DNA from 2 places in the Paenibacillus sp. EKM212P genome. Region 2 is predicted to be linked to the other one. Evidence: predicted binding sites of a transcription regulator. Region 2 holds the regulator's gene; the other holds the start of a gene.
The links. The regulator CtsR, encoded in region 2, represses protease genes until heat stress. The targets are predictions, from matches to a motif close to ATGGTCAATAAAGGTCAAACA.

Region 1: the regulator CtsR is predicted to act here: its motif matches at 8,150-8,170, upstream of clpP (ATP-dependent Clp endopeptidase proteolytic subunit ClpP).

Annotation. Positions count from the first base shown of each region.
Region 1 is NZ_JAAMNR010000009.1:23,804-34,438, reverse strand. It holds gene secG (preprotein translocase subunit SecG) at 1-234, opposite strand; gene eno (phosphopyruvate hydratase) at 576-1,862, opposite strand; gene gpmI (2,3-bisphosphoglycerate-independent phosphoglycerate mutase) at 1,926-3,470, opposite strand; gene tpiA (triose-phosphate isomerase) at 3,472-4,224, opposite strand; gene G9G54_RS21475 (phosphoglycerate kinase) at 4,284-5,465, opposite strand; gene gap (type I glyceraldehyde-3-phosphate dehydrogenase) at 5,586-6,596, opposite strand; gene G9G54_RS21465 (sugar-binding transcriptional regulator) at 6,691-7,728, opposite strand; tRNA gene G9G54_RS21460 (tRNA-Arg) at 7,998-8,072, shown strand; gene clpP (ATP-dependent Clp endopeptidase proteolytic subunit ClpP) at 8,283-8,879, shown strand; gene G9G54_RS21450 (PdaC/SigV domain-containing protein) at 9,005-10,108, opposite strand; gene G9G54_RS21445 (SIMPL domain-containing protein) at 10,350-10,635, opposite strand, start outside.
Region 2 is NZ_JAAMNR010000016.1:108-10,742, forward strand. It holds gene G9G54_RS24165 (GNAT family N-acetyltransferase) at 131-1,318, shown strand; gene G9G54_RS24170 (CtsR family transcriptional regulator) at 1,857-2,321, shown strand; gene G9G54_RS24175 (UvrB/UvrC motif-containing protein) at 2,391-2,915, shown strand; gene G9G54_RS24180 (protein arginine kinase) at 2,944-4,008, shown strand; gene clpC (ATP-dependent protease ATP-binding subunit ClpC) at 4,053-6,497, shown strand; gene radA (DNA repair protein RadA) at 6,738-8,111, shown strand; gene disA (DNA integrity scanning diadenylate cyclase DisA) at 8,124-9,200, shown strand; gene pssA (CDP-diacylglycerol--serine O-phosphatidyltransferase) at 9,250-9,996, shown strand; gene G9G54_RS24205 (PIN/TRAM domain-containing protein) at 10,189-10,635, shown strand, end outside.

The DNA.
Region 1 (10,635 bases), on a different contig from region 2:
TTATTTTGCAAAAAATGCAACTAAAACAGAAACGATCATGAAACCCGCACCCAAAACAGCAGTTGCGCGTTGTAAAATCAAATCCATACCGCGAGCTTTTGTCTTGCCGAACAGATGCTCAGCACCGCCAGAGATGGCACCGGACAAACCTGCGCTTTTCCCCTTTTGCAGTAAAACAACCGCAATAACAGCAATCGAGAACACAACGAGCAGCACTTTCAAAAAGATTTCCATGAAAAATCCCACCTCCTGAGCTTATACATCTGTTTTGCAAAACAACACAGCCTCTTTTATGAAAACATGTACATATCATGTTATAAATAGCCGGAAATTAACGCAAAACACTATTTTTATTCTACCACAGCTTCCAGTAGATAACAACAGCTATAGCAAGTCACTCAGCCATTAAGCCTTTGCAAAGTTATAAATTCTCATACACATCCATAATAACAAAAAAACAGACCTGCTCGCGGTGGCGAGTAGGCCTGTTTTATTCAACGAAAAAGCTTTGAGCGTTCAGACTTCATGATCATAAACCATGAGTCAAGAGACGCCATCAGCATTTTTGCGCAATATTATTTTTTCAGGTTGTAGAAAGATTTCAGGCCGTGGTATTGAGCCAGTTCACCCAGTTGATCCTCAATGCGGAGCAATTGGTTGTACTTCGCAATACGGTCAGTACGGGAAGGAGCACCTGTTTTAATTTGGCCTGCATTTGTTGCAACAGCGATATCAGCGATTGTGCTGTCTTCGGATTCACCGGAACGGTGAGAGATAACAGCTGTGTATCCTGCACGTTTAGCCAATTCGATAGCATCGAATGTTTCAGTCAGCGTACCGATTTGGTTTACTTTGATCAGGATGGAGTTACCGATGTTTTCATCGATACCTTTAGCCAGACGCTCTGTGTTTGTTACGAACAGGTCGTCACCAACCAATTGGATTTTGTTGCCCAATTTTTCAGTGAGCAATTTCCAACCTTCCCAGTCATCTTCGGAGCAACCATCTTCAATAGTGATGATTGGGTATTTATCAACCCAAGAAGCAAGCAGGTCAACGAACTCAGCAGAAGTGAAGGATTTGCCTTCGCCTTCCAAAGTGTATTTTCCATCTTTGAAGAACTCAGTGGAGGCAACGTCCATACCGAGGAATACGTCAACACCTGGTTTGTAACCAGCTTTTTCGATCGCTTCGATAATAGTGGACAGAGCTTCTTCGTTAGATTTGAAGTTAGGAGCAAAACCACCTTCATCACCAACAGCTGTGTTCAAACCTTTGGAGTTCAGTACGGATTTCAGGTTGTGGAAGATTTCTGCGCCTACACGCAGAGCTTCTTTAAATGTAGGAGCGCCTACAGGCAGAACCATGAACTCTTGTACGTCAACGTTATTGTCGGCATGAGCGCCACCGTTAACGATGTTCATCATTGGTACTGGCAATTGTTTAGCATTGAACCCGCCCAGGTAAGTGTACAGTGGCAAGCCCAGAGCTTCAGCAGCAGCGCGAGCTACAGCCATGGATACTGCCAGAATTGCGTTTGCACCCAATTTACCTTTGTTATGCGTACCATCCAATTTGATCATCAGCGTGTCGATTTCTACTTGGTTCACAGCATCCAAGCCGATTACTTCAGGAGCAATAATTTCGTTCACGTTTTTAACAGCTTGCAGAACGCCTTTACCCAGGTAACGGGATTTGTCGTTATCACGAAGCTCTACAGCTTCGTGAGCGCCTGTGGAGGCACCGGAAGGAACGATAGCACTACCGATAGCACCGGATTCCAGATATACTTCAACTTCAACCGTAGGGTTACCACGGGAGTCGAGGACTTCGCGAGCGTACACGTCAGAAATAATAGTCATTTGTACTTAATCTCCTTTGTGAATCATGATTTATTGGTCAAGCCTATACTTATTAAATCAAGCTTACTTGCGGGATGCAATCATAGATTTTCCTGTCATTTCCGCAGGTTGCGGAAGTTGCATCAAATCCAGAAGCGTTGGAGCTACGTCAGCCAGTATTCCATGCTCACGCAAAACGATATTTTCGTCAGTCAAAATGAATGGAACCGGATTAGTTGTGTGAGCTGTGAACGGACGTCCCTGCTCATCAATTTCCATATCCGCGTTACCATGGTCAGCAATGATAATAACCACGCCGCCTTTGGCTTTAACCGCATCTACAACACGTCCAACACATTCATCCGTCGTCTCTACCGCCTTAATCGTTGGCTCCAGCATACCGGAGTGTCCAACCATATCCGGATTGGCAAAGTTCAGGATAATCGCATCATGCTTGTCGGCTTCGATTTCCTTAACAGCAGCATCCGCTACTTCATACGCACTCATTTCCGGCTGCAAGTCATATGTAGCCACTTTAGGCGAGTTGATCAAAATACGAGTTTCGCCAGGAAGCTCCACATCACGTCCGCCACTGAAAAAGAAAGTAACGTGCGGATATTTTTCAGTCTCAGCAATACGCAATTGCTTTTTGTTGTTTTGAACCAACACTTCACCAAACGTGTTATCCAGGTTTTTCGGTTCGTAAGCTACAAAGCCTTCAACCGTTTCGCTGAACAATGTCAGGCAAACAAAGTGCAAATCTTTAGGCCATTTCGGGCCACGGTCAAAACCACGGAAGTCCGCGTTTGTAAATACCTGAGACAGTTGAATCGCACGGTCAGGACGGAAATTGAGGAAGATAACAGAGTCATTGCTTTCGACCAGCCCTACAGGACTTCCGTCAGCCTTCACAATAACAGTTGGCTCCACAAATTCGTCGAACACTGATTTTTCATACGATTCTTTCAATGCTTCCATTGGATCTGTGTATTGAGGGCCTTCTCCGTACACGATTGCACGGTAGGATTTCTCTACACGTTCCCAACGTTTGTCGCGGTCCATTGCATAATAGCGTCCTTGTACAGTCGCAATTTTGCCTACGCCCACTTCTTGAATTTTAGCGATCAGCTGCTGCATGAAGCTTACGCCGCTGTCAGGCATAACGTCGCGCCCATCCATGAAAGCATGAATGTACACTTCTGTTAAGCCTTCTTTTTTCGCCAAATCCAGCATAGCGAACAGATGGCTGATATGGCTATGCACGCCGCCGTCGGACAGAAGTCCGTACAGGTGAAGTTTCGTGTTGTTCTTCTTGGCATGTTGCACTGCTTTAACCAGTGTTTCATTGTCGTAGAACTCACCGTCACGAATGGACTTCGAAATACGAGTCAAGTCTTGATATACAATTCGGCCTGCGCCGATGTTCAAGTGACCTACTTCGGAGTTACCCATTTGTCCTTCAGGCAGACCCACTGCTTCGCCAGAAGCCGTCAGCGTTGTATGAGGATACTGTTGTAAATACCGGTCGTAATTCGGTTTGTTGGCCTGCGCGACCGCATTACCTTCTACGGTTTCACGCAATCCGAACCCGTCCATAATAATTAAAGCTACCGGTTTTGGTGCTGTCATCTTACTTCGCCCCCTCAACAAGCGCGATGTACGACGCCGGTTGAAGACTGGCACCGCCCACGAGCGCGCCGTCGATATCGCTTTGACCCAGGTACTCAGTAACATTTTCAGGTTTTACACTGCCACCATACTGAATACGTACAGCATTTGCTGTATTTTCATCATACAGCTCTTTAATCAGACTGCGGATATAGGAAATCACTTCATTCGCATCCTGCGAAGTGGAGGATTTGCCTGTTCCGATGGCCCAGATTGGCTCATAAGCAACAACTACTTGTGCAGCCTGATCCTTAGCCAAACCAGCAAAAGCTGCTACAGTTTGCACTTTTACAACCTCTTTGGTTTGTCCAGCTTCACGATCTTCCAGCTTTTCGCCTACACATACGATTGGAGTCAGGTCATGACGGAATGCCGCATGAACCTTTTTGTTCACCGTTTCGTCTGTTTCATTAAAATATTCACGACGCTCGGAGTGTCCGATCACAACGTAGTCTACGCCCAGATCTTTCAGCATTCCACCGCTAATTTCACCTGTAAATGCGCCATCTTCTGCAAAGTGCAGGTTTTGTGCGCCAATTTTAATAGACGTGCCTTTTACTGCATCAACCAGAGCAGGAAGATTCGTAAATGGTGCGCAAATCACGCTTTCCACTCCTGCAACCTCTGCTTTGCCTTTGATCTCTTCGATGAAAGTTTTAGCTTCTGGTACGGTTTTAAACATCTTCCAGTTACCCGCGATAATCGGTGTTCTCAATGGTTTCAACTCCTAACTATTAGGTGCCCTAAAGCTTTATTCACGCATAGTGCGTTTGATTATTTATCGTTCAGTGCAACAACACCCGGAAGTGCTTTGCCTTCCATAAATTCCAGAGATGCGCCGCCGCCAGTGGAGATATGATCCATTTTGTCAGCCAAGTGGAATTTTTCAGCCGCAGCCGCAGAATCACCGCCACCAATGATGGTGTATGCTTCTGTTGTTGCGCAAGCTTCCGCTACTTCACGAGTACCACCAGCGAAAGGTTCGATTTCAAATACACCCATTGGTCCATTCCAAACAACCAATTTAGAGTTTTTGATCACATCTGCATAGATTTTACGTGTTTTCGGTCCGATATCCACGCCTTCCCAATCTGAAGGAATGCCGTCGATATCCACAATGTTTGTGTTCGCCGTAGCGCTGAAATCGTCAGATACAACAATATCAACCGGAAGGTAGAAGTTTTTGCCGAGTTTCTTCGCTTTTTCGATAAATCCAAGAGCTACGTCCAATTTGGATTCATCCAGTAGGGATTGACCCACTTCATGACCTTGAGCTTTAAAAAATGTATAAGCCAAACCGCCGCCAATGATTACGTTATCTGCAATGTTCAGCAGGTTGTCAATCACGTCGATTTTGTCTTTTACTTTGGAACCGCCGATAATGGCTGTAAAAGGACGATCTGGGTTTGATAGAGCTTTACCGATTACAGACAATTCTTTCTCCATCAGCAGGCCGGAAACAGCCGGAAGAAGATGCGCGATACCTTCTGTGGAAGCATGAGCACGGTGTGCTGCACCAAATGCGTCATTCACGAAAACGTCGGCCAATTCAGCAAATTGCTTCGCCAATTCAGGATCATTCTTTTCTTCTCCTGCATAGAAACGTACATTTTCAAGCAACAGCACGTCGCCGTTTTGCAGTTCAGCCACTTTCGCTTTAACAGCTTCGCCTACCGATTCGTCCACTTTAACTACTGGCTTTTTCAGCAGCTCAGACAAACGTACGCCAACAGGAGTGAGACGCATGGATTCAACAACCTGACCTTTTGGACGTCCAAAGTGACTCGCCAAAATAACTTTTGCACCTTTTTCAATCAGGTAGTTAATGGTTGGCAAGGTTTCACGAATACGCTTGTCATCCGTAATTTTACCGTCCTCAACCGGAACGTTAAAATCTACACGAACAAACACCCGTTTTCCATTCAGTTCTATATCACGTACGCTCTTTTTGTTCATCTCCATATTCCTCCGCACCCTTATAATTTTACGAAACAGGAATTCAAGGCACATTTGATATATAAAGAGCGGAAACAATAACCTGTTTCCGCTCTATGTTATTGCTCAATAAGACTGTTCTTATTTAGCCAGTTTTGCGAAGTATTCCAACGTGCGGATCAATTGTGCAGTGTAGGACATTTCGTTGTCATACCAAGCTACAGTTTTCACCAGTTGTTTGTCGCCAACAGTCAGAACTTTAGTTTGAGTTGCATCAAACAAAGAACCGTAAGTGATACCTTTGATGTCGGAAGAAACGATTTGATCTTCAGTGTATCCGAAAGTATCAGCATCAGAAGCTTCTTTCATTGCTGCGTTGATTTCTTCAGCAGTTACGTTTTTCTCCAGAACTGTTACCAACTCAGTCAGGGAACCAGTTGCTACTGGAACACGTTGAGCCGCGCCATCCAGTTTACCTTTCAGTTCAGGAATTACCAGACCGATGGCTTTTGCAGCACCAGTTGTGTTAGGAATGATGTTTTCAGCTGCTGCGCGAGCACGACGGAAGTCACCTTTAGCATGTGGAGCATCCAAAGTGTTTTGGTCGCCAGTGTAAGCGTGAATTGTAGTCATCAAACCTTCGATGATACCGAATTTGTCTTGCAGTGTTTTAGCCATAGGAGCCAAGCAGTTTGTTGTGCAAGAAGCACCGGAGATTACAGTTTCAGTACCGTCCAGAATTTCATGGTTTACGTTATAAACGACAGTTTTCATGTCGCCAGTAGCTGGAGCGGAAATAACAACTTTTTTAGCGCCGCCTTTCAAATGTTTCTCAGCAGCTTCTTTAGTTGTGAAGAAACCTGTGCATTCCAGAACGATGTCTACACCCAGGTCTCCCCAAGGCAGTTCTTCAGGGTTGCGGTTAGCCAAAACTTTAACTTCTTTACCGTTTACTTTGAAGAAGCCGTCATGTACTTCTACTTCTCCTTGGAAAGTACCTTGTGTTGTATCATATTTCAACAAATGTGCCAACATTTTGGAATCTGTCAAGTCATTGATTGCTACTACTTCAATACCTTCCACATTTTGAATCCGGCGGAAAGCAAGGCGTCCAATACGTCCGAAACCGTTAATACCAACTTTAACTGTCATGAGTGAGTTCCTCCCAAAGTTCGTTTAGTTTAGTTTTATATATTCAAGACAGACCCGAAAGCCCGTCAAGACAACATTATTCGTAAATCCAATATTAATCATTTAAATAACGACTTACAATCTCAACAGCAGCGCCTTCGTCGGTGACTAGAATGTCCTCTTGCCCGAAACGCAGTACCGCATGAATAGCGGCCGCCTTGTTTTTGCCTCCAGCTACACCTAGAACCGTATCGGTACGCCTAATGTCCTCCAATCGGAGTCCAAGCGTCAGCATTCTGTGAACAACGACGCCATCTTCGTTAAAGTAATAACCAAACGATTCGGCAACGGCCCCCTCACTGCTGATCTGGGCAAAGGTTTCGGGATCAAGTTTACGTCTATGTGCCATCGCTATGGCGTTGCCTATCCCGTGAATGATGATACGACTCTCGCGAATCAGGTTCAATATATCCTGAATGTTCGTATCTTCAAGCAAGGAGTTGTAAGCATGATTGCTGAGCAAATCCGGTACATGGAGCAGACGGTATTGAGCGCCTACCTTGCGAGCCATTGTGGAAGCAATTGTGTTGGCCTGCATTTCCATGCTTTCTCCCAAACCCCCGCGTGCCGGTACAAACCACCCACCCTTAAGCGGGCCACTAGAAGGTAGTGCCAGTTGTTCCGCCACGTCAGCAATCGTCGTGCCGCCTGTTACAGCGACCACATCCTCGTCGTCCATAACACTCAGCAACGCTTTTGCTCCAGCGCGCCCCAACTCCTGCTTTGTTAACGGAGAAGCATCCGAATCCCCTGGAACGACAACCACCTTCCTCAAACCATAGGCTTGACGAATCTGGTCCTCCAATTGGGACAGGCCGAACAAGTTGTTCGCAATCGGCTCCAGCTGTTCCAGCAGATCCAGTCCTGCTTTGCTCACCTTCATGCCTACACTCTCAATCTCAATTAGCCCCTGAGCTTTAAGAAGATCGGTTTCGGCGCGCAACACGCGCTCAGTCATGTTCAGTGAAGCTGCCAGTGTTCTGCGTCCAACAACATCGGACAGCATAATCTGATGCAGGATCGTGTACCTTTTTTTCAAAACATCCATGAGGTCGGGCAGAAGCTGCTTCTGTATTTCTAATATCTTTCGCATGCTTTCCACTCCCGCACACTTCTAAGTTCTGTCTCTAATGCTCTATCTTTAATTGGTCTTAAAACGTCCCGGGATAACTTTTTAAGTCCCACGTATATCTTAACCAATATCTGCTTCACATGCAAGTCTATCTGAACCTATATTTCTCAACCATTTGTCTGAATATGCGCATTTAATAAAAGCTTGCAATTCACTGCTGTATATCATATAATCATCTTTGTTTCCAATTAGCTGTTTAATTAGTTAGTTGTTTGCATTGATTGAACTATGCGCCCGTGGTCCAACGGATATGACGTAGGCCTCCGGAGCCTGAGATCGAGGTTCGATTCCTCGCGGGCGCGCCATTTTAAATGAACGTTTAAATACTTCTACATAATGTTTTAACCAATAAGAGCGCTGAGGGCTCTTTTTTTTAATCATTAGTTTGACTTTCTTTGACTTTTTGTTTGAAATTGTTTATCATGTGGTTAATACGGTAACAGTTTATAAATAAGGGACGTGTAATCGGCATGTCCACCAAATCCACTAACGATATTTAAGGGAGGTTTTTTGACGTGAGCTATGTTCCTATGGTAGTAGAACAAAGTAACCGCGGCGAACGCGCCTATGACATTTATTCCAGACTGTTGAAGGATCGCATTATTTTGTTAGGCTCGGACGTCAATGACGTTGTAGCCAACTCTATTATTGCGCAAATGCTGTTTTTGGCTGCCGAAGATCCTGAAAAAGATATTCACTTGTATATTAACAGTCCTGGCGGTTCCATTACAGCTGGTATGGCCATTTTTGATACGATGCAATACATTAAACCTGACGTATCTACGATTTGCGTAGGTATGGCGGCTTCCATGGGCGCGTTCTTGCTAAATGCAGGCGCCAAAGGTAAACGTTTCGCTTTGCCAAACAGTGAAATTATGATTCACCAACCACTCGGTGGTGCACAAGGCCAGGCAACGGATATTGAAATCCGTGCACGCCGCATTCTGAAAATGCGTGACAAATTGAACCGCATTCTCGCAGATCGCACAGGCCAACCACTGGAGCGCATTGAAAAAGACACAGACCGTGACTACTTCATGTCCGCTGATGATGCCAAGGAATACGGTATTATTGATAAAGTGCTAACTAGCTCCTCTCCAGAAGGTGTATAAGAGAAGAAATTCGCCTCTCGATAGCTGGTAAATGAAAAAGCTGCCCCGGATGTTCTTATCCGGTAGGCAGCTTTTTTTGCTTTATTGTTTTTTAGGTTATAGACAATTGGAATTGTTTATTTCTACTATTCATTCTGCCCAGCAAAAGGCTTTCCGCCTTGAGGCAGCAATTGACCGAACGAATAGGTAAACTCCGGAATTCCATACGCGTATGGCGCATAATCATACAAATCAAACACGATTGTTACTCCACTGCTCGTCACATAAAAATTCTGATCTGCCGCCAGCTCTTTAAATTTGCCGAATCCTTCGCCAGCCTGAAGCGCATCGATTTTTTTCTTCAAATCAGCATTGAGGAACTTTTTGTAGTTCGGATTTGCCTTCAAAACGTCAGACAATTGCAGCAGTTTACCATCAGCGAGGGAGAACGTATATCCTTTACGTGCCGTCATGCCATGTGCGCCACCCGTATACGAGTAATCCTGCATAATCACACTCAGAATACCATTTTTGTTATAGGCAATCGCAAAATCATTTCCGAACTCATACGGTCTTTCTGTTGTAGCCTCTCCCTCAGCCATCATCTTTTTACCTGCTGCCAATATGCCCTCTGCATGCTTTTTAAGCACATTGTTAATGGCCTGTTGAGCCTCAGGATTCAGTTGGCTGCCGCTGATTTGCGGATACTTAATCTTGTAGGACACCTTCGCATTACTCGAAGCTGGAAGTGTTTGAGACGCAATGGTGATCGGATTTAGCTGGCTTTTACTCAGCGTTACTGTTTTCTGAGCAGCATTCCATTGAGCATCTATGCCTAGATAGTCTTTCAGCAGACTCATAGGAATGTATAGCTTCCCAGCGATCTGTTTGGCATCCATGCTACGTGTATTGATTCCATTGACGTTGACGTAGGCATCCGAGGAAGAAGCCATAATGTAAAGTTTATTGTACCCGCTACCTACGGTATATGTCGCTGTTTTCGCATCATAGCTTACTGGAATCCCCAGGCTGTCACGCAGTGCGGCCACCGGAATCATTGTACTCCCGTTCACTTGAACACCTTTAGCGGGCAACGTTTTACCATTCCATTGGATGGTGATTCCTGGTTGCTGTGTTGTCGCTTGTTTGGTCGATGCTGCCTGGATATAGGAAACGGGAACAGCTGCGACTCCTGCTAAAATCCCTGCTGCCAGCAGTGCTGAACCCCATTTTTTCGCATGCTTACTCATATTAAGTATTCCTCCTGTTATTGATCTGTATTGTCTATGTGTGATAATTACTTTTCTTATTATATCTATACCCTATTGTATGTAGTTTACAATCTGTACACTCTCCGATTTCAATATGTACACCTAATAACCCTTAGCTATGACAGACTCATTACAAAAAGGTTTCGATATACAAAAAGAGCCAGCAAGCCAGCCTCTACGCATGATGCAGGCCGCTTGTGGCTTCGTTTGATGATCTGTATTAGTTCATTTCGTACTGAGCCGACACCTGAACTTTCACTGTTACTTGTCCCGATTGGATCTCTGTCCCGCCACCTGCTACGTCCAAGAGCGATTTTGACATGGCATTTTCACGTTGTGTAAAGACTTGTGCTTCTCCGCCATCTACCGTCACACTCACAAGGGCACCTAACCCGCGTTTGGCTGCTTTAGCTACAGCACTGGCTTTAGATTGTGCGCTTCCCAATGCCTTAGTAATGGCTTCCTCTTCATAAGTCGAAGGGTCTTCCACGGAAAAACGTACATTA
Region 2 (10,635 bases):
ATCATCCTTTTTTTATGCGTTTTTAGATGACCACCTGTTTCTAAGGTTGACAGAGAGAATGGGGTTTGCCACACTCTAAGTGTGTAATCTTTTTAGGGATGTCCAAGTATACAAGCGAGGTGACGAAGTTATGGAGATCAGACAATTACAACGTAAGGAATTTGAAGCGGCTATTGAATTATCTCAATATGCTTTTCAGTTTACAATGTCCCTGGAGGATCTGGAGAAAGCTAGGAAGAAGTTCAAACCAGAGCAAACATGGGGAATATTCGACGGACATGACTTGAATGCTAAACTGACTTTGTTACCGCTACAGGTATACATAAACGGTCAGGTTTTTGATATGGGAGGCATTGCTGGTGTGGCAACATGGCCAGAAAAGCGTCGCGGAGGCATGGTTTCACGTTTGTTGACGCATGCGCTTGAAGAGATGAAGTCTGCGGGACAAAGCCTTTCCTTTCTGCATCCCTTCTCCTTTGCCTTCTATCGTAAATTTGGATGGGAAACGTATATTGAATACAAAAAGTATGTCATTCCCATTGAAAAATTCCCTGCAAAACTTAAAACAGAGGGTACAGTCAAACGCGATGTCAAAGATATTTTAGAAATGGACCAAGTGTATCAAGCGTATGCATCTCGTTATAATGGCACGCTGGTACGAGATAAGGAATGGTGGCAAGAGCGGATTTTAAATGAGAACTATCGAACTGCGGTATATTACTCAGAAACAGGCGATCCTCAGGGATATGCACTGTACAAAATTGAAGATAAACAATTGAATTGTGATGAGTTGGTTTATGAAAATGAGACGGCCCGTCAGGCTTTATGGACTTATTTTGCAAATCATGACTCCATGATAACCCATGGTAAATTTATTTACGTTCCAGCAGATGACAATCTGCCATTTTTACTTGATGATCCGCGAATTCAACAGGAGACCGTGCCTTATTTTATGGGCCGTATTGTGGATGCAGCTGCTTTTGTAGAAAGATACCCTTTTGAGCAGGTTGGAGAGGAAACACGTTTAACCTTAAATCTGACAGATCGGTATGCACCATGGAATGAAGGAGTGTGGAGATTAACAATTACTACGGAAGGGAAAGGACATCTGGAGAGAGTGGATACAAGCAATTCATCTGAAAACGCTATGGTAGCTGACTTGAAACTTGGGATTCAGTCACTGACGACTCTGATGCTTGGCTACCAGCAGGCTGATGATCTGTATAAGTGGGGACGTATTGAAGGGGGCAGTGAATCTGTGTCTGCGCTTAAACGTGTAATACCAGTAAAACAAACGTTTTTATTGGATTTTTTCTGATAAAGGCCCATTTAGATCTTCTTATGTTCCGTTTTTCAGGGAATATAACTTGTGTGATTATTATAATTTTCAAAACTCTTTCTGTAATTGGGAAGAGTTTTTTTATGGTATTGTATAAAACATAATTAGATTGCGAAAAATGGTATTGACCCCTTGGCAAAAATGAATAATGTGCTATAATATGAATATAGTCAAAGAAAGTCAAAGTCAATCAAACCTCGTGAGGTTCTGTAGAAGTATTTTGGTGGATTGGCCGTATAAAGTAATTTTGATAGCAAAGAAGCAAACGAGGATCGAAATGATTTGCGTATAGTTAGGAACTGCCTTTTATGAAAATAAGAGAAGTGTATGACTAATCGCAAATAAAGGCCACACTAGAGACAAAACGGTACAATTCCAATGAATGTAGAACAGGCAACAGCCTGAATACAGCTTAGATTCGTGACTTTACCGTTTGGTTAAGTTCAATATACGGCGGACTCTGTGGAGCGTGAAATGTACTTGAATACTTGCGTTTCCGTTAGTGGAGGATGATGAAATGCGCAATGTTTCCGATATTATTGAACAATATTTAAAGAGTATATTGCTGGAAAGTCCCCAAGGTTTAGTGGAGATTCAGCGCAATGATCTGGCTGACCGCTTTTCCTGCGTGCCGTCGCAAATTAATTATGTAATTAGCACCCGGTTTACGCTGGAAAAAGGCTATGTGGTGGAAAGTAAACGCGGTGGCGGGGGCTACATTCGTATTCAGCGAATTCAGCTGCCTGCACAGCATGCCATCCATACACATCTTCATCAGAGCATCGGGGAGGAAATAAGCCAATCGGCAGCAGAAGGACTGATTTATCAGTTAGAGGAGGCCCATTTTTTAAGCAAAAGGGAAGCTAATCTAATGAAGGCTGCTTTATCTAGGGATACATTATTACTGAAGCTTCCCTATCGTGATCAACTGCGAGCAAGATTGCTTAAGGCTATGCTGATTTCGTTGCTGGCGACCAAATAGTGTGTGAATAGAGACTAACGTTTGGATGTAGGGGTTGGTATAAATCCTGACATTGAAGGAGGTGCTTTTATGCTGTGCCAAGAATGTAATATGCGGCCGGCAACTTTGCATTTCACCAAAATTGTGAATGGCGAAAAGACAGAGTTTCATATTTGTGAGACGTGTGCCAAGGAAAAAGGGGAGATGATCCCTGGAACACCTAACGGCTTTTCGATTCATAGCTTGTTGTCGGGGATGCTGGATTTTGACTCCAGCACAAAGAGCCAATCTCCAGGTCACGGTAGTCCGCAGAACCTGCAATGCAAGGACTGTGGTATGACCTATGCACAGTTTAGTAAGCTGGGACGTTTCGGATGCCCGTCGTGCTACCAATATTTTGATAGTCGTTTGGACCCTCTGTTCAAGCGTGTGCATGGCAGTACGAATCATGTTGGTAAAGTTCCGGTTCGCACTGGAGGCCGACTGAAGGTTAAACGGCAAATTGACGATTTGAAAAAAGAGATGCAACAGCATATTGTACAGGAAGAATTCGAATCAGCAGCTGAGCTTAGGGATCAAATCAGAAAGCTTGAAAAAGAAATGACTGAAGAGTAAAGTTTGTGAAGAGTAGGAGGGATGCGTAATGCCCAATATTCGGTTTACGGAGAAGCCGCTAAGTGACTGGATGCGTGGTGATGCTGCGGATTCGGAGATTGTCATTAGCAGCCGGGTGAGAATTGCGCGTAACTTGCAGCATCTGCCTTTTCCCATGCTTGCTACCAATCAGCAGTCGGAAGAAGTACTTCAACGCTTGACGGATATCCTTCAGTATGATGATTTAGGCGGTTTTGGTACTTTTCATACGTTGAAAATATCCGAGTTGGATGAGATCGACAAGCAGGTGCTGGTTGAGAAGCATTTGATTAGTCCTAATTTGGCGAACGAATCTCGTAACGGTGCTGTTTTAATTAGCGATGATGAATCGGTTAGTGTTATGATAAACGAAGAGGATCATCTGCGTATCCAGTGCTTATATCCGGGTTGCCAGGTTAGAGAAGCTTGGGAACGAGCTATGGTTATTGATGATGCATTTGAAGCGCATGTTGATTATGCATTTGATGATCGGAGAGGTTTTCTGACCAGTTGTCCGACGAATGTCGGCACAGGTATGCGAGCTTCGGTGATGATGCATTTGCCTGCATTAGTCATGACTCATCAAATCAATCGTATATTGTCTGCTGTTTCACAGGTAGGTCTTACGGTTCGCGGCATTTACGGTGAAGGCAGCGAAGCGGTCGGAAATTTGTTTCAGGTATCTAATCAGATTACACTGGGACAAACTGAAACGGAAATTATAGAGAATCTACATGGCGTGGTGCTACAAATTATTGAGCACGAGCGTTCTGCCAGAGAACGGCTAATGAATGAATCTATGCTGCGAATTACAGATCGGGTGATGCGTTCATTCGGTATTTTGTCATATGCAGCAGTACTGGATTCCAAGGAGGCTGCACAGCGGCTGTCCGATGTGCGTCTTGGCGTAGATTTAGGGATTTTGGAGCGTCCTTCCACCGCAGCGATGAATGAGCTGAATGTGATGACACAACCCGGGTTCCTGCAAAAAAGCTTTGGGGATAAAATGAATACCGAAGAGCGCGATATGTACCGGGCGAAGCTGATCCGGCAAAAATTAGGCACAACCCTTTAATATATAGAATGATCTGAAATACACACTGTGGAGGTGCAGGATATATGATGTTTGGAAGATTTACGGAACGTGCACAGAAAGTGCTTGCTTTGGCTCAGGAAGAAGCTGTTCGATTGGGACACAACAACATTGGCACAGAGCACATTTTGCTAGGCCTCATTCGTGAAGGTGAAGGAATAGCAGCGAAAGCCTTAATCGGTTTAGGACTGGGACTGGAAAAAATTCAGGATGAAGTGGAAACGCTGATTGGACGCGGTCAAGAGCAACCGACGAACATTGCCTATACTCCACGCGCCAAAAAAGTCATCGAACTGTCTATGGATGAAGCCCGCAAACTGGGCCATACCTATGTAGGTACAGAACATATTTTGCTTGGTCTTATTCGTGAAGGCGAAGGCGTAGCAGCACGTGTACTGAATAACCTGGGCATTAGTCTGAACAAAGCGCGTCAGCAAGTGCTTCAATTACTCGGTAGCAGCGAGGCTGTTTCCAGCCATCACGGTGCTCCAGCTAATGTCAGCACGCCAACTCTGGACAGTCTGGCACGCGATCTGACGGCATCTGCGAAGGAAAACAACCTGGACCCTGTTATTGGGCGTAGCAAGGAAATCGAACGCGTAATTCAGGTGCTCAGCCGCCGTACAAAGAACAATCCGGTTCTGATTGGTGAGCCTGGGGTAGGTAAAACGGCGATTGCCGAAGGATTGGCCCAAAAGATCATAGCGAATGAGATTCCCGAAACGTTGCGCGACAAGCGCGTAATGACACTGGATATGGGTTCTGTGGTAGCAGGCACCAAGTATCGTGGTGAATTCGAGGATCGTTTGAAAAAAATTATGGACGAGATTCGTCAAGCGGGTAATATCGTGTTGTTCATTGATGAGCTGCATACGCTGATTGGTGCTGGTGGAGCGGAAGGCGCAATTGATGCGTCCAACATCCTGAAACCTGCTCTGGCACGTGGCGAGCTGCAATGCATCGGTGCGACCACGCTGGATGAATACCGCAAATATATTGAGAAAGATGCTGCTTTGGAGCGTCGTTTTCAACCAATTACAGTGGATCAACCTTCTCCAGAAGAGGCGATTCAAATCTTGTATGGTCTGCGTGACCGTTACGAAGCGCATCACCGTGTAAAGATCACTGATGAGGCTATTGAAGCAGCCGTAAAATTGTCAGATCGTTATATCACCGACCGCTTCCTGCCAGATAAGGCTATTGACCTTATTGATGAGGCGGGCTCCAAAGTAAGGCTGAATTCTTACACTGTACCGCCAAACCTGAAACAGCTGGAAAACCGTCTGGAAGATATTCGTAAGGAAAAGGATTCAGCGGTACAAAGTCAGGAGTTTGAAAAAGCGGCAGCGCTGCGTGATACAGAGCAAAAAATCCGTGAAGAGTTAGACGTAACGAAAAACCAATGGAAAGAACAACAGGGTCGTACAGATTCCGAAGTTACCCCAGAGGATATCGCTCAAGTCGTTGCAATCTGGACAGGTGTTCCAGTCAGCAAGCTGAAAGAGGAAGAAACACACCGCTTGTTGAATATGGAAGAGTTGCTGCATGAGCGGGTAATTGGACAGGATGAAGCAGTTAAGGCAGTAAGCCGGGCGATTCGCCGGGCACGTGCCGGACTGAAAGATCCGAAGCGTCCAATTGGTTCCTTTATTTTCCTCGGTCCAACTGGGGTTGGTAAAACAGAGCTGGCACGCGCCTTGGCTGAATCCATGTTTGGAGATGAAAATGCGGTTATCCGTATCGATATGTCCGAATATATGGAGAAACACTCCACGTCCCGTCTGGTAGGAGCGCCTCCAGGGTACGTTGGATATGAAGAAGGCGGTCAACTGACTGAGAAGGTACGTCGTAAGCCATACTCTGTTGTGTTGCTGGATGAAATTGAAAAAGCACACCCAGAAGTATTCAATATTCTTCTGCAAGTGCTGGAAGATGGGCGTCTGACAGATTCCAAAGGTCGTGTCGTTGATTTCCGTAATACACTCATCATCCTAACATCTAATGTTGGTGCACAGGCGATTAAACGTAACTCCACGCTTGGTTTTACAGCTGTAGTGGACGCTGGAGCGGATTACGATAATATGAAGGGCAAAGTGATGGATGAACTGAAGAAAAGCTTCCGTCCTGAGTTCTTGAACCGGATTGATGAAATTATCGTTTTCCATTCTCTCGAAGAAAAACATATTGCCGAAATTGTATCACTCATGTCTGAGGAGCTGCGTAAGCGCCTGAATGAGTATGAGGTGGACTTCGAGTTGACAGACAATGCTAAAAAATTCCTTGCCAAGGAAGGCTTTGATCCAGCGTATGGTGCGCGTCCATTGCGTCGTGCAATCCAGAAGCATATTGAAGATCGCCTGTCCGAGGAACTGTTGACTGGCAACATTACTAAAGGTGACTCACTCTTCATTGATGAGGAGAACGGTGCATTGACTGTAACCAAAAAGGATAATGTATCTGCCAAGTCCTAAAGCAGTTTACTAAATAAATAGTAGAAAAGGGTGTCTCGCAAGCTGGAAAGCTATTGCGAAGACACCCTTTTTGTGTATAAAACACGGTGAAAAGGTTGGGTAAATGCTTTGGGAAAGTTTGTGATATTGCTTTACGTCCGCCAAGCTTCAATGGTAAACTTTTATTGTTACAGCTCTTTCTGGGCTGTATGAACATAAATTTGACATCATCGTCGTCAATAAGGAGCCAGGGAACAAAGTATGGCTAAAGTGAAAACTAAATTTTCCTGTACGGAATGTGGTTATGAATCGCCCAAATGGTACGGAAAATGTCCTGGATGCCAGGCATGGAATTCCATGGTCGAAGAAACGGAAAGCGTTGTAAAAACTCAAGGAATGGGGTCTTCCCTTCTTACTCATAGCACAAAAGACAAGCCACTCCCTATTATAGAGGTGGAGAGTGGCAAAGAAACACGAATTTTGACGGGAATTGGCGAATTGAATCGAGTACTCGGTGGAGGTGTGGTGCCGGGTTCACTCGTTTTGGTGGGCGGTGATCCGGGAATCGGTAAATCTACGCTCATGCTGCAAACATCTAATGAACTGGCTTTAACTGGTTTAAAGGTGCTGTACGTGTCTGGGGAGGAATCTGTCCGTCAAACGAAACTCCGTGCAGATCGGCTCGGTGCCTTGTCCCCCAGCCTATACGTATTATGTGAGACGAATTTGGAGACGATTGAAGAAGCGGTGGACAGCTTGAAGCCGGAGTTTTTGGTCATCGACTCGATACAGACTGTATATTTGCCTGAGGTGACGAGTGCACCAGGTAGTGTGGCTCAGGTGCGGGAGTGTACTTCACGCTTTATGCGAATTGCCAAGGGGCTAGGTATTGCTACGGTATTGGTAGGACATGTGACCAAGGAAGGGGCCATTGCAGGTCCGCGTTTGTTGGAACATATGGTTGATTGTGTACTTTATTTTGAAGGAGAGCGTCACCATACGTATCGGTTATTGCGTGCAGTTAAAAATCGTTTTGGTTCTACAAATGAAATTGGTATTTTTGAAATGGCTGAAAGCGGTTTGCGTGAGGTGTCGAATCCTTCTGAACTTTTCCTGTCTGAACGACCACTGGGTGTGGCAGGTTCTACTGTTGTAGCCAGTATGGAAGGAACCCGACCTGTATTGGTTGAACTGCAAGCATTGATTGCAGCTACACATTTTCCCTCTCCACGCCGAATGGGCACAGGAGTCGACCATCATCGAATGGGATTAATCATAGCCGTGCTAGAAAAGCGGATGGGCATGTTTTTGCAAAACCAGGACGCTTATCTCAACGTAGCCGGAGGCGTGAAGTTGGATGAACCGGCGGTGGATTTGGCTATAGCTGTGAGTATTGCTTCCAGCTTTAGGGATGCTCCTACAAAGCCGTATGATGTGATTTTTGGCGAGGTGGGACTGACAGGTGAGGTGCGCGCGGTATCCCGAGCAGAACAGCGAGTACGAGAAGCGGAGAAACTAGGTTTCAAACGGGTGATCATGCCGGAGAAAAGCTTGAAGGGCTGGACACATCCGAAAGGGATACAAATTATAGGAGTAGGAACGGTGGCAGATGCACTGGCAGCCGCATTAGATTAGGGGGCATTGAGAATGAAAGAAGCGAGCCAACTGGATAAAATGAACGATTTGCTGCGGCTTGTGGCACCGGGAACTCCCTTTCGCGACGGGTTGGAAAACGTTTTGCGTGCCAAAACGGGTGCTCTTCTGGTCGTTGGCTATAGCCCAGAAGTTATGGAAGTCGTGGATGGCGGTTTCTCCATCAATTGTGATTTTTCGCCGAACTATTTGTATGAATTGGCTAAAATGGACGGCGCAATCATATTGAGCGAGGATTTAAAACGAATTTTATATGCCAATACACAACTGATTCCGGACTCCTCCATTTCTTCAATTGAGACAGGAATTCGGCACCGGACAGCAGAACGAGTTGCAAAGCAAACTGGCAAATTAGTTGTGTCTATTTCCCAGCGGCGTAATATTATTACCTTGTATCAGGGGACATTACGGTATGCGCTCAAGGAAATCGGGGTGATTTTAACGAAAGCTAATCAGGCTATTCAGACGTTAGAAAAATATAGATCCGTGTTGGGGCAAGCCTCTACGAATTTGACAGCATCTGAATTTGAAGAGCTGGTTACCATGCCAGAAGTCGTTAATGTCATCCAGCGGATCGAAATGGTGCTGCGCATCAAAATGGAAATCAAACGATTTATTAACGAACTCGGAAATGAGGGCCGTCTAATTAGTATGCAGATGGAAGAGCTTGTCAGCAACATTGAGGAAGAAGCTTGGTTGCTGTATAAGGATTATGCCAAAGACGATAGTGACGAGAAGATTCGTGAAATTATATTGGGACTCAAACGTTCTACGGACGACGAATTGTTGGATGTGAATCATATTGTACGTTTACTAGGCTACCCTTCTTCAGCTGCGACATCAGAGGAGTATATTGCTGCACGTGGCTATCGGGTACTGAACAAGATACCGCGTTTGCCGAATGTGATTATTCATAATCTGGTGGAGCGGTTTGGACGTTTTCCACATGTCATCACAGCAACGATAGAAGAACTGGATGAAGTGGATGGTATTGGAGAGGTTCGTGCGCGTACGATTAAAGAAGGTCTTAAACGTTTGCAGGAACAAGTTTTCATTGACAGGCAAATGTAAATGTAATACAGTGAAAGGATTATAATGGAACATACATTGAGGTGAAGAGATGATTACCAAATCAATTCCGAACATGTGTACCTTAGGTAACTTGTTTCTCGGAATGATCGCCATTTTATTGGCTGTAGACGGAAAATACAGTCTTGCCGCTATTATGGTTATTGTCGCCATGTTGTTGGACGGACTGGATGGTAGGATGGCCCGGGTCCTGAATGCCCAAAGCGAATTCGGTAAAGAACTGGACTCCTTATCAGATATGATATCTTTTGGTGTTGCTCCCGCAGTTATTATGTACATGGTTGCTTTTCATGATGCGAATTCGGCTCTCGCTTGGACGGTTACTGCCATTTTCCCGATGTGCGGAGCGTTGCGTTTGGCTCGATTTAACGTACGTCCTGGTGTACCAGGTTATTTTACGGGTTTGCCAATTCCGGCAGCAGGTGGCGTATTAGCCACTTTGTCCTTATTCCATAACGATATTTCATTGTTATACATGTCGATTGCCATGTTGCTGGTTTCTTATTTGATGGTCAGCTCCATGAGATATCCGAATTTTAAAAAGGTCGGCCTTCCGAAAAAAGCGATCTGGGTTGCTCCATGGGTCGTAATTGCAGCGGTGGTGTTGGCTGTTAAATTCCCTGACCAGCTGTCGAAGCTGATTTTTGTACCGCTGGTGCTGTATGCATTGTATGGTATGAAGCTGAACATTCGTAAGCTGTCACGCAGACGTGGACGTGATCGGGAGCGTTCCAGTCAGGAAGAACAGGACGATCAATATCGTCATTCACAGCGCTAGTATCAAGCAAGAACAAGAATAAGCATTTATTTCCTTGAATCATTTTAGGGAGATAAATGCTTTTTTTATGCATAAAAAGTGAAAACACAGGGTTAGTTATGTGGGAAATGGATCATACTGGTAAGAGAAATGCTATGTATCCAATAAGCAGCAGACTATATGCAAAGAAAATAAAGGAGGTATAGAGACTCAATGTGGAGAAAGGCTATTTTAACTTTTACAGGATTGTGCGGAGCATGGTTTGGCTATACGTTATACCAGCGGGTAGGAGGCATTGTATCGTGGATGCCACAATGGTTGAGTGATGGGTCTTTACCGGGAATGATTGTTTGGATGATGGCGGGAGCAGTGCTATTTATGGCTGGGTGTTCATTCGCAGGGGCATCCGTGGCAAATCGATTGCAGCAGGGCATTGAAGGCTTGGTACGAATTCCGATGAACGAGATGATGGCAGGTGTGATTGGTTTAGCGGTGGGATTGACGCTTTCCTTAGCAGTTTATCCGCTTTTTTCATGGTTGGGGGCCCCAGGTCAACTTATCCAGACCGCTGTTACCGTGATATGCGGATATGTAGGATTGATGGTTGGACTAGAAAAGCGGGACGAGCTGTCATCCTTTTGGAGTTCTGGTTTTTTTGGT